DNA from 4 places in the Rahnella sp. CJA17(1/100) genome. Region 1 is predicted to be linked to each of the others. Evidence: predicted binding sites of a transcription regulator. Region 1 holds the regulator's gene; each other region holds the start of a gene.
The links. The regulator CRP, encoded in region 1, controls carbon source genes, mostly activating them, when cyclic AMP is high. The targets are predictions, from matches to a motif close to ATGTGANNNNNNTCACAT.

Region 2: the regulator CRP is predicted to act here: its motif matches at 981-998, upstream of AACU55_RS16235 (arabinose ABC transporter substrate-binding protein).
Region 3: the regulator CRP is predicted to act here: its motif matches at 1,638-1,655, upstream of rbsD (D-ribose pyranase).
Region 4: the regulator CRP is predicted to act here: its motif matches at 1,628-1,645, upstream of aaeR (HTH-type transcriptional activator AaeR).

The regions. Positions count from the first base shown of each region.
Region 1 covers NZ_CAWOJA010000003.1:137,281-140,410, reverse strand. The annotation lists gene AACU55_RS02325 (phosphoribulokinase) at 1-116, shown strand, start outside; gene AACU55_RS02320 (OsmC family protein) at 120-527, opposite strand; gene crp (cAMP-activated global transcriptional regulator CRP) at 890-1,522, shown strand; gene AACU55_RS02310 (YccS/YhfK family putative transporter) at 1,584-3,130, shown strand, end outside.
Region 2 covers NZ_CAWOJA010000033.1:349,251-352,380, reverse strand. The annotation lists gene AACU55_RS16240 (ribulokinase) at 1-846, opposite strand, end outside; gene AACU55_RS16235 (arabinose ABC transporter substrate-binding protein) at 1,263-2,249, shown strand; gene araG (L-arabinose ABC transporter ATP-binding protein AraG) at 2,433-3,130, shown strand, end outside.
Region 3 covers NZ_CAWOJA010000001.1:5,547-8,676, forward strand. The annotation lists gene rbsA (ribose ABC transporter ATP-binding protein RbsA) at 1-1,129, opposite strand, end outside; gene rbsD (D-ribose pyranase) at 1,137-1,556, opposite strand; gene kup (low affinity potassium transporter Kup) at 1,772-3,130, opposite strand, start outside.
Region 4 covers NZ_CAWOJA010000083.1:101,438-104,567, forward strand. The annotation lists gene aaeB (p-hydroxybenzoic acid efflux pump subunit AaeB) at 1-232, opposite strand, end outside; gene aaeA (p-hydroxybenzoic acid efflux pump subunit AaeA) at 243-1,178, opposite strand; gene aaeX (p-hydroxybenzoic acid efflux pump operon protein AaeX) at 1,186-1,389, opposite strand; gene aaeR (HTH-type transcriptional activator AaeR) at 1,663-2,601, shown strand; gene tldD (metalloprotease TldD) at 2,675-3,130, opposite strand, start outside.

The DNA of each region.
Region 1 (3,130 bases):
CGTTTATCTCGCACATCAAAACACTGGTGGTGCCGGGCGGCAAAATGGGGCTGGCGATGGAGCTGATCATGGCGCCGCTGGTGCAGCGCCTGATGGAAGGCAAGAAGATCGAGTAAACTTTATTCGGCTGCAATCACTTCAAAGCTGTGGGTGATTGTGGCCGCTTTCCCCAGCATCAGAGACACAGAACAGTATTTTTCGGCAGACAGGCTGACTGCGCGTTCAACAATCTTATCGGTCAGATCCTTACCGGTGACGATAAAATGCAGATTGATGTGAGTGAACAGACGCGGCGCTTCTTCGCGGCGTTGTGAGGTCAGCTTCACTTCACAATCACGCACGTCATTACGACCTTTTTGCAAAATTGACACCACGTCGATTGCACTACACCCCCCTGCGGACATCAGTAACATTTCCATCGGGCTTGGGGCTTTATCACCCGCGTTTCCATCCATTGAAATCTGATGACCCGATGCAGACTCACCTAAAAATGTCAGTCCTTCAACCCATTTGACACGTGCATGCATGAACTATTCTCCCGGTGAATAAACTTGTCGAAATCTGCTCTCAGAGTACCCTTTCACCTAAAATCTGGCAACGTAACCCGATCGCCATCATGCTGAAGCGAGACAACAGAAGACAGCATCTCAAACCTGTGCTACAAACAAAGCCGAAACATACTTTCCAGTAAATTGCGGTGACGGTTTTTGCGGTTTAAGTACAGAACCCACGGTGATGACAGCAATAAACAGGCTGTTGCACTCCGACATCCGCTTGCAGCATTTCTGGAGAGTTATATGCTGAAAGGGCGCTTTGGATTTGAAGTGCCGTACAGGGAACTCTGAGCCCTGTGATTTTGGGCAGCGATAACAACAGAGGATAATAGCAAATGGTTCTCGGCAAGCCACAAACAGACCCGACTCTTGAATGGTTCCTGTCTCACTGTCATATACATAAGTATCCTTCTAAAAGTACGCTGATTCACCAGGGTGAAAAAGCCGAAACGCTTTACTACATCGTGAAAGGGTCAGTTGCTGTCCTGATTAAAGATGAAGAAGGCAAGGAAATGATACTGTCCTACCTTAACCAAGGTGACTTCATCGGTGAGCTGGGACTCTTCGAAGAAGGTCAGGAACGCAGTGCCTGGGTACGTGCTAAAACTGCCTGTGAAGTGGCTGAAATTTCATATAAAAAATTCCGCCAGCTGATTCAGGTTAACCCGGATATTCTGATGCGTCTCTCCGCGCAGATGGCCAACCGTCTGCAAGTGACGTCAGAGAAAGTCGGCAACCTTGCCTTCCTTGACGTTACCGGTCGCATCGCTCAAACCTTGCTCAATCTGGCTAAACAGCCTGATGCAATGACCCATCCGGACGGGATGCAAATCAAGATCACCCGCCAGGAAATTGGCCAAATCGTCGGTTGTTCACGTGAAACAGTCGGACGCATTCTCAAAATGCTGGAAGATCAGAGCCTGATCTCCGCACACGGTAAAACGATTGTCGTTTACGGCACACGTTAATCCCTCAAAAATTGGCGCGGCAAAACACTGTCGCGCCTTTTTTATGGGCTAAGCTTTACCCATGACGCTATGGCGAAGACTGTTTTACCATCCTGAAGTGAACTACGCGCTGCGCCAGACGCTGGTGTTGTGCTTACCTGTTGGCATTTGCTGGCTGTTTGGCAATTTGCAAATGGGCCTGCTGTTTTCCCTCTGCCCGGCCTGTTGTAACATCGCCGGTCTGGATACCCCGCATAAACGCTTTTTCAAACGCCTGCTCGTCGGCGGTTCACTCTTTGCCGTGAGCAGCCTTCTGCTGCAACTGATGCTCGAAAGCTGGCATATACCGCTGCCGCTGATCATGCTGTCGCTGGCGTTACTGCTGGGCGTCACCGGTGAAATCAGCCCGCTGCATGCGCGCCTGTTGCCCGGTGCGCTGGTGGCGACTATCTTCACGCTGAGTATGGTGGGTGTGCGCCCGATGTGGCAGGCCCCGGTGTTGTTCGCCGCTGGCACAGCCTGGTACGGATTGTTTAACTGGGCGTGGTTTCGTATTTCGGAAGAACAGCCGATGCGCGAAACGCTCAGCCAGCTCTATCTGCAACTCGCGGATTATTTCGAAGCCAAGTACAGCCTGCTGACGCAACACACCGATCCCGAAACTGCGTTACCCCCACTGCTAACCCGCCAGCAGCAGGTTATCGACCTGATTGCCCTGCTTTATCAGCAATTACACATGTTGCCCCAGCACGGACATCATCATCACCATAAACGGCTGTTTCAGCGTTTTCAGGTGGCGCTCGATTTGCAGGAGCACATTACAGTGAGCCTGCATCAGCCGGAAGAAGTGCAGAAACTGGTGGAGGAAAGCCATGCCGAAGCGGTTATCCGCCGAAATGCGCAGGTGATTTCCACCCGTCTTCGGGTGATTGCCGACGATATTCTTTATCATCGTTTATCCGGGCGCTTTACGATGGCCAATGAGCTGACCGCGCTGGAGAAAATCGCCGCGCGTAACCCGGACAATCCGGTAGGTCAGTTTTGTTATTACCATTTCAGCCGCATTGCCCGTCTGTTACGCACACAGCGGCCGTTGTACAAACGTGACCTGATGAACACCCAGCCGCGTTTGCCCTTCTGGCCCGCGCTGAAAAGCTATCTTTCCTTCAAATCCGTGGCACTGCGTAATGCCGCACGTTTGGGCATTATTCTGGCGATTGGCAGCAGTCTGGGTCTGTTCTTCAATTTGCCCAAACCCTACTGGATCTTGCTGACTATCATGTTGGTCAGCCAGAACGGTTATAACGCCACGCGGGTGAGGATCCAGCACCGTGCACTCGGTACGCTGGCCGGATTGCTGATTGCCTCAGGCTTGCTCAAACTGGAACTGCCGGAAGGCACCACGCTGCTGTGCATGTTGCTGATCACCCTGTTGTCCTATACCGTTCTGCGCAAAAACTACGGACTGGCGATGGTCGGCATGACGGTGACTGCAGTGTATACCCTGCAATTGCTGGCGATGAACGGCGTGCATTTTCTGGTACCACGACTGGTGGATACCCTGATCGGCTGCGCGCTGGCCTTTGGTGGCACTATCTGGCTGTGGCCGCAATGGCAAAGCGGTTTGCT
Region 2 (3,130 bases), on a different contig from region 1:
TGCCCCCATATGGCAGTCGAATGCGCCGCCCGAAAGCACCACACTGGCGGGTAAGCCAAGACGTTCTGCCCATTCAGGTGTCAGTGTGCCAACAGCCTGTTCGGCGGTGACGGTGTCGGTAAACAGCGGATAGGGCAGATGTTCAACCAGCAGCGGATCGAGGGCGGCAAAGAACGCTTTTGGTGGCAGGCCGCCCCATGACGGATGCCAGAGCATTTTGTGTCCGGCGCTGCAACGTCCGCGCACCACTTTGTCCGGCGCGGTGGTGCCGGAAAGCAGGGCGGGCACCCAGTCGCACAATTCAACCCATGACGCGGCTGCTTGTTTAACCGCAGCATCAGCACGGGAAACGTGCAGGATTTTCGCCCAGAACCATTCTGAGGAATAAACGCCGCCGATATAGCGGGAATAGTCGGGGAAATCGCCGCTGCGACACAGACGGTTGATCTCTTCCGCTTCTTCTATTGCCGTGTGATCTTTCCAGAGCACAAACATGGCATTCGGGTTTTCGGCAAATTCCGCTTTCAGCGCCAGAATGTTGCCTTCCTCATCGACAGGAGCGGGGGTTGAGCCGGTGGAATCGACGCCGATACCCACCACGCGCGCAGCCCGCTCGCTGCCCAGCCGTTGCACAACGTTTTTAATCGCCTGCTCCATTGCCTCTATATAGTCGAGCGGGTGATGGCGGAACTGATTTATTGCCGCATCACAATAGCGACCTTCATTCCAGCGCGGATAATAAACCACATCGGTTTCCATCTCGGCACCGGTCTGACAATCCACAGCCAGGGCACGGACGGAATCGCTGCCAAAATCAAGACCAAGAGCAATCGCACCTTGCGTCATTCTTTCTCACTCCTTCAGGTTTGCCGTAGTCATTACGGCGGCGAATCGAATTGCTCTAACAGTAGGAGGATGCAAAAAAGTGAGTGAGGAGGCGTTAGCTGGAAGTATGCACAAATCTGCTCCCAATGATGTTTCTGTGAGGTTGGTCAAATGTTAGCGTTTGGCTAAAATCGCTATATCTATGCACAAACCTGCTGTTTTCCCGCCGTGTGATAGCGCTCTACATTCCGCTGCAAAATTACCGCTAAAACTTAACCCGTCTTACAAGAGAGTGTGACGCAAATCCTCTATAAACTGGACTTCGCCGCACTTTCACTTTGTTTCTTTACGCTACTGATAACGTTTTCACGATTGCGGCAAACCACCAGATTTAAGACTGTGATTGTGAAAAACAACAATAAAAGTCGGAGAACATCATGCATAAATTCACTAAGGCATTAGCGGCGGTCGGGTTAGCTGCCCTTATGTCACATTCAGCTATGGCAGCCGAGAATCCGAAGCTGGGCTTCCTGGTTAAACAGCCGGAAGAGCCGTGGTTCCAGACTGAATGGCGGTTCGCAGATAAAGCCGGTAAGGATCTTCACTTCGACGTCATTAAAATCGCCGTGCCGGATGGTGAAAAAACGTTGAATGCAATCGACAGCCTGGCGGCCAACGGCGCGAAAGGCTTTGTCATCTGTACGCCGGATCCGCGTCTCGGCCCTGCCATCATGGCGAAAGCGCGCAGCTATGACATGAAAGTGATCCAGGTGGATGACCAGTTTGTGAATGCCAAAGGCAAGCCAATGGAAGAAGTGCCATTAGTCATGATGGCCGCGACCAAAATCGGCGAACGTCAGGGGCAGGAACTGTACAAAGAAATGCAAAAACGTGGCTGGAAAGTTGCTGATACCGGCGTGATGGCCATTACTGCCGATGAACTCGATACGGCGCGCCGCCGCACCTCCGGTTCAATGGAGGCACTGAAAGCTGCCGGTTTCCCGGAAAAACAAATCTACAAAGTCCCGACTAAATCTAACGACATCCCGGGCGCACTGGATGCCGGTAACTCCCTGCTGGTGCAACATCCTGAAGTGAAAAACTGGCTGATCATCGGCATGAACGACAACACAGTATTGGGTGGCGTGCGTGCAACCGAAGGTCAGGGCTTTAAAGCGGCTAACGTGATCGGCATCGGCATCAACGGTGTGGATGCAGTGAATGAGTTGTCAAAAAGCGCCCAGACTGGCTTCTACGGTTCCCTGTTACCTAGCCCGGATATCCACGGTTACAAAAGTATTCAGATGCTGAATGAATGGGTTACCAAAGGCGTTGAACCACCGAAATTTACCGAAGTGACGGATGTTGTCCTGATTACCCGCGACAACTTCAAAGAAGAGCTGAAGAAGAAAGGCTTAATGTAATTTCCTCGTCATCCTTCGGGCTGCAGATGCGTTGGCTGCAACCCGAATGATTTAGAGGAATGCGATTGAGAACGAGCATTAGAAGACGCTGCTGCAGAACGGACGACAGTTTTAAATAGTTTGAACTGTTTTCTGCTTTGCAGTGGCGTGCATCCATACTTACTCAACTTCCAGGTAGCCACTATGACTCAGCAATCTTTCGATAATAAGACGCCTTTGCTGACACCGTCACTGACGGAGTTTGATGCGGCCAGGCCGTATCTGGAATTCCATGACATTGGCAAAACTTTTCCGGGCGTGAAAGCGCTGGACGGTATTTCATTCAATTGTTACGCCGGACAAATTCATGCGCTGATGGGCGAAAACGGAGCGGGGAAATCCACCCTGCTGAAGATCCTCAGCGGGAACTATCAGCCTTCCCAGGGCAATATTCATATCAAAGGCCAGCCGGTCGCGTTCAGCCATACCACGGATGCGCTCGATGCCGGTGTGGCGATCATTTATCAGGAACTCCATCTGGTGCCGGAAATGACGGTAGCAGAGAACATTTATCTCGGGCAGTTGCCGAGCAAACACGGTTTTGTAAACCGTAAATTGCTGCGTTACGAAGCCAAACTTCAGCTTGAACATCTCGGGCTGGATATCGACCCCGATACACCGCTGAAATATCTCTCCATCGGCCAGTGGCAGATGGTGGAAATTGCCAAGGCGCTGGCGCGCAATGCCAAAATTATTGCATTCGATGAACCTACCAGTTCGCTTTCTGCACGCGAAATTGAACAATTGTTCCGTGTTATCCGTGAGTTACGGGCGGAAGGGCGTGTGATTTTATATGTCTCACACCGTATGGAAGAGATCTTTGCATTAAGTGACGCTGTCAC
Region 3 (3,130 bases), on a different contig from region 1:
CGCCGACAGCCTGCTGTTCTTCCGCATGTTTAAGACGTCCGCCAGCGTGGCTGAAATAACGCAGCGCCGTCAGCGACATGTTTTCTTTCACTGACATGCCCAGAACTAAGCCATCGCGCTTGCGGTCTTCAGAGATATAAACAATGCCGTTTGCCAGCCCGTCCTGCGGTGAGTGTGTCACCACTTCGCGACCATCAAGCGCCACATAACCACTTTTACGCGGTAAGGCTCCGTAGAGAATTTTCATCAGTTCGGTACGGCCTGCGCCCATCAGACCGGAAATCCCCAGAATTTCGCCGCTGTACAGATCAAAGCTGACGTTATCCACGCCCGGCCCGCTGACATCGCGTACCTGCAAACGCAGCGCACCGCGTTCATGATTAATGCGCGGGTATTGCTCTTCGAGGCGACGGCCCACCATCATTTCAATCAGCGTGTCTTCTTCAAGCGAACTGACCGGCCGCTCGGCGATGAACTGCCCGTCACGGAACACCGTCACGTCGTCGCAGATTTCGAAAATTTCTTTCATGCGGTGGGAGATATACACCACACCGCAACCGGCGGCTTTCAGTTCCCGGATCACGTTAAATAAAGAAGCGGTTTCGGTATCGGTCAGGGCATCCGTCGGTTCATCCATAATGATGACTTTGGATTCAAAGCTCAGCACTTTGGCAATTTCGACCATCTGCTGGTCGCCGATGGATAAATCGCCTACCAGCCGGTCGCTTTTGTAACGCAGATTCAGGCGCGCCAGCAGTTTATCGGCCTCGGCATACATCTTTTTCCAGTTGATGCGGCCAAAACCGTTCACAAACTCACGACCCAGGAAGATATTTTCAGCAATCGTCAGTTGGGGGATCAGGTTCAATTCCTGATGAATGATACCAATCCCGGCTTCCTGAGAGGCTTTAGGGCCACTGAAAACCGCTTCCTTGCCAAGAAAATGCACTGAGCCGGCATCTTTCTGATAGATGCCGGTCAGCACTTTCATCATGGTGGACTTGCCCGCGCCGTTTTCTCCCACCAGCGCCATTACACGTCCCGGATAGACGCTGAGCGCCGCGCCGGAAAGTGCTTTTACGCCGGGAAAGGCTTTATCAATGCCTGTCAGTTGCAGCAAAGGTTGCATAAAGGCCTCAGAAGGTTACGCCGGCACACAGAATAACGTTCGCATAAGGCGAACATTCCCCGCTGCGGATCACAGCCCGACTTTTTTCGCTTTGTGCTTTGAATGACTCATGACTGACGTAATCCAAAGCAATGGTGTTTCCCTGGTGTTGTTCGAGTTGTGTCAATTGGGCGAGCAACGCTTCATGGAGTTGAGGATTTTTAGTGAGGATTTCCTCGGCGAGGATAGCCCGCTCAACCTGCATCTCATGTGTCACTACCTCTAAGACTTGTAAAAAGGTGGGAACTCCCTGGGTCAGGGCCAGATCGATGCGTTGGCAAGCTGCTGGCACCGGAAGTCCGGCATCGCCAATAACCAGCTGATCGGTGTGACCTAACCGGGCAATAACATGTGAGATTTCGGCATTTAACAGCGGTGACTTCTTCATTGTGAACTCCTACAGCGAAACGTTTCGCTCACCAATGAGTTTATAAAGATCCCCGGCCATCGCAACGGAGTTATGATGGAATTGTGATCAGCGTCGAAACGTTTCGCTGAATAATTAAGAAACCGCAGGAAAATTTGAGTTAGTCGTTTCAGAAAGGAGAAAGCGAAAATAAAACAGGGCACCCGAAGGTGCCCTGCGAGCAGTAGAAAGGAGGATCAGATTTCTACCTGCGTACCAAGTTCGATTACGCGGTTCGGCGGAATTTCAAACTGATCCGGCGCGCGTAAGGCGTTGCGGCTGAGCGCCATAAAGAGTTTGCCACGGAAGTAGAGATACCAGGGGCGCTTGGTCAGGATCAGTGATTCGTGCGACATAAAGAATGACGTTTCCATCATCCGGCACGGCAATCCTTCCAGACCGCAACGGTGGAACACTTCCTCCACGTTCGGCGTTTCTTTAAATCCGTAGCTGGCGACCACACGCCAGAACGTCGGCGAAAGCTGTTCGATGGTGACGCGCCGGACGTTATGTACATAAGGCGCATCTTCGGTGCGTAACGTCAGCAGTACCACACGCTCATGCAACACTTTGTTGTGTTTGAGATTGTGCAGCAACGCAAACGGAATGACGTTGATGGCGCGCGACATATACACAGCCGTACCCGGAACACGCACCGGCGGGGATTTCTCCAGAGAGGCGATCATCGCTTCCAGGGAATTCCCATGCTCGTTCATGCGGCGCATAAGGCGGAAGCGCTCGCTTTTCCAGGTCGTCATAACGATAAACATGCCCAAACCCAGCGTCAGCGGCAACCAACCGCCGGAGAACAGTTTAGTAGCGTTCGCCGCGAACAGCGGGATATCCATAAACAGCAGACCGATCAGCAAAAGCCCGACCAGGAAAGGTTTCCAGTGCCAGTTTTTGAGTGCCACCGTACAGGAAAGAATACTGGTCAGCACCATCGTACCGGTCACTGCGATACCGTATGCCGCTGCCAGATTGCTCGAATGCTCGAAGCTGGCGATAACGATAACCACCGCAAAGTAAAGCAACCAGTTAATGGCCGGGATGTAAATCTGGCCCGCTTCCATTTCTGAAGTGTGGATGATGCGCATTGGCGGTAGATAGCCTAAACGCACAGCCTGACGCGTCAGGGAAAACACGCCGGAAATCACCGCCTGAGAGGCAATAATGGTCGCGAGTGTTGCCAGCACCAGTAACGGGATCAAAGCCCAGTCAGGCGCCAGCAGAAAGAACGGGTTCTTAATCGACTCCGGATCTTTGAGCAGCAATGCGCCCTGACCGAAGTAGTTCAGCACCAGAGAAGGCAGCACCACGGTGAACCAGGCCAGACGGATCGGGAATTTCCCGAAGTGGCCCATATCCGCATACAGCGCTTCCACGCCGGTAATCGACAGAACGACCGCGCCAAGTGCCAGGAAGGAAAACGACTTATGCTCGATAAAGAAGTTAACCGCCCACATCGGGTTCATGGCGCGAAGTACTTCAGGGTTCTGCATGATGCTGTTCACGCCGAGAACAGCCAGCGTCAGGAACCACAACAACATCACCGG
Region 4 (3,130 bases), on a different contig from region 1:
CGATACAGCCGATAAAGGTGCCGATAACCCGCAGAAAACCACGATGACGAATAGCACCGGCAAAGGGTTCGCCACCCGCCGCCAGCGCAGGTCCCGACGTTACGATCGCGGCAGTCATGGCCGACCAGCGCGGGGTTTCGAGTTGCAGATAGAACCCGAGAACCAGTGCGCCGAGGATCGCGAACGTCAGCTTACAGGCAAAACGCACGCGCGGGATAAGTACGCTATTCATCTTTCCGGCCTTAACCAAACTCTCTCAGACGGTGCAGGAGGCGAAGGAACGGGGATCCTTCATCTTGTTTACGGTCATGGCTGCCGGTAATCACGACCGTCGCCGTGGTACCTGCCGGATAAGGATGTTGCTGGTCTTTGTCATCAAGCAGAATTTTCACTGGCACACGCTGCGCCAGACGCACCCATTCAAGGTTGCTGTCGATGGTCGCCAGACCGTTGGTCGCCGCAGAAGAGGAACTGTTCGTCACCGCCGCCGCTACGCTGTCGACCGTACCGTGCATAATGCGGTTGCTGCCGAGCGGCGTGATTTCCGCACGATCCCCTTTTTTCAGCCCCGGCAGTTTGGTTTCTTCCAGATACGCCAGAATGTAGAAGGAATTTTTCTTCACCAGCGCCACGGCGGTCGAACCCCGGTTAATGTAGTTGCCCGGATGAACGGTCAGGTTAGTCACCCAGCCATCAGCAGGTGCGACAACTACGGTACGTTCCAGATCCAGCACCGCCAGATCCCGTGCAGCCTGCGCTTTCGCCAGCTGATGTTCAGCGGTTTGCAGCACGTTATTGGCCTGATCGATTTCTTCCTGCGACATGGCCTGTACGCCCAGTTTCACACGACGTCCGGCCTCGCGCTTTTTCTCAGAAGCCAGCGCCTGGTAATACGCGACGTCAGCACTCGCTTCGTCCAGCGCCTGCTGGTAACGCGGCTGGTCAATTTTGAACAGTACCTGGCCTTTTTTCACCAGTTGGTTATCCGTCACCGGCACATCGGTAATCAGACCGGTGACATCGGGCGCGATGGACACAACGTCAGCGGTAAACTTGGCATCACGGGTCCATGGAGATTCTGTATAGAACGCCCAGGCTTTGAAGATTGCGATGACAGCCAGCACGACAAGAATCAACGTTATTGTGTAACGTATTATTTTTATGGAGAAATTTTTCACAACGCCCTCAGACGAACATGCAGGAGATCAGGTAGAAAAGACAGCAGTACAACGCTGTGTTGAACAATGCCGGGTGCCAGACAAAATCATAAATTCCGGTGGGTTGCAATATGCGCCGCAGCAGGAAAAACACCACCAGCGCCAACAATATTTCAAAAAACACCGGAGGAAACGACAATCCGAAAATCACCATTACCGGAAGCAAACTCATCAAAAATTCCTTACATTATTACGACGGACAAACACATATCGTCCCGCGCACGCATTATTCGTTATTTTAGGCAACGGCACGCGACCCCGGAGAAAATAATTCAACGGGAGCTGAGCAATGAAGCTGCAGAGTTGCCAGGGAAGTGTGCGAAGGTAAGCATGATGTCAGGAAAACTGAAACCTGAGCTTTATCGCCCGGAAGGGTATATTAGCGTGCTTATTATCAACAGATCAACGTTCTGTGATCTAAATCACTTTTAAGCCAGAGTTAACAATGGACCGATTAAAACGCATGTCGATCTTTGCTCAGGTCGTGGAAAGCGGCTCCTTCACGGCGGCCGCACGACGCCTCGACATGAGCGTTTCTGCCATCAGCCAGACGATTTCAAAGCTGGAAAATGACTTACAAATCAAATTACTAAACCGTAGCACCCGCAGCATCGGTCTGACAGAAGCCGGTAAACTTTATTATCAGGGTTGCCGGAAAATGTTGCACGACGTGCGTGAAGTACATGAACAATTGTATGCCTTCAACAACACCCCGACCGGAACATTACGCATCGGCAGTTCATCGACGATGGCACAAAATGTTCTTGCCGCGATGACTGCGGAAATGCTCACCGAATACCCCGGTCTGACGGTGAATCTGGTGACTGGCATTCCGGCACCGGACCTGATCGCTGACGGACTGGACGTGGTGATCCGCGTCGGCGCGTTGCAGGATTCCAGCCTGTTCTGCACCCGCTTAGGCTCAATGCCGATGGTGGTGTGTGCGGCGCGCAGTTATCTGGCACAACACGGCACGCCGGAGAAACCCGCCGATATGGTGAATTTCTCCTGGCTGGAATACAGCGTCCGCCCGGACAGTGAATTTGAACTGATCGCCCCCGAAGGTGTTTCAACCCGTATTACACCGCAAGGCCGCTTCGTGACTAACGATTCACAGACCATGATCCGCTGGCTGAAAGCCGGTGTCGGTATCGCGTATGTTCCGCTGATGTGGGTGATTGAGGAGATTAATGCCGGTGAGGTGGAGATTCTGTTCAGGCGCTATCAGTCCGATCCGCGCCCGGTTTACGCGCTGTATACTGAAAAGGACAAACTGCCGCTGAAAGTGCAGGTCTGTATTGATTATCTGACGGATTATTTCAAACGGGTAAGCAAGGTGTATCAGGGATACCGGCAGGGCAAGAAAGTGACTCAGTGGAATTGAGTTCGTATCAAACCCAAAACCCACCTGACCTCCCCTTGTGAAAGGGGAGGGATAACACCGAAATAATCTTCTGCTACGCAGTGCCGCCGACGGTGAGATTATCCAGTTTCAGGGTAGGCTGACCGACCCCGACCGGCAGGCTCTGGCCTTCTTTACCACACACGCCGACGCCTTTATCGAGCGCCAGATCGTTGCCGACCATGGAAATCTGTTGCATCGCTTCAATGCCCGAGCCGATCAGCGTCGCGCCTTTCACCGGTTTGGTGATGCGGCCTTTTTCGATCAGATAAGCTTCGGAGGTAGAGAACACGAATTTACCCGAGGTGATATCCACCTGACCGCCGCCGAAGTTTGGCGCATACAGGCCAAATTCTACGCTACTGATAATGTCTTCCGGCGTTGATTTCCCGGCCAGCATATAGGTGTTGGTCATACGCGGCATCGGCAGATGTGCGTAAGATTCGCGGCGGCCGTTACCGGTCGGCGCAACGCCCATCAGGCGCGCATTCAGTTTGTCTTGCATGTAGCC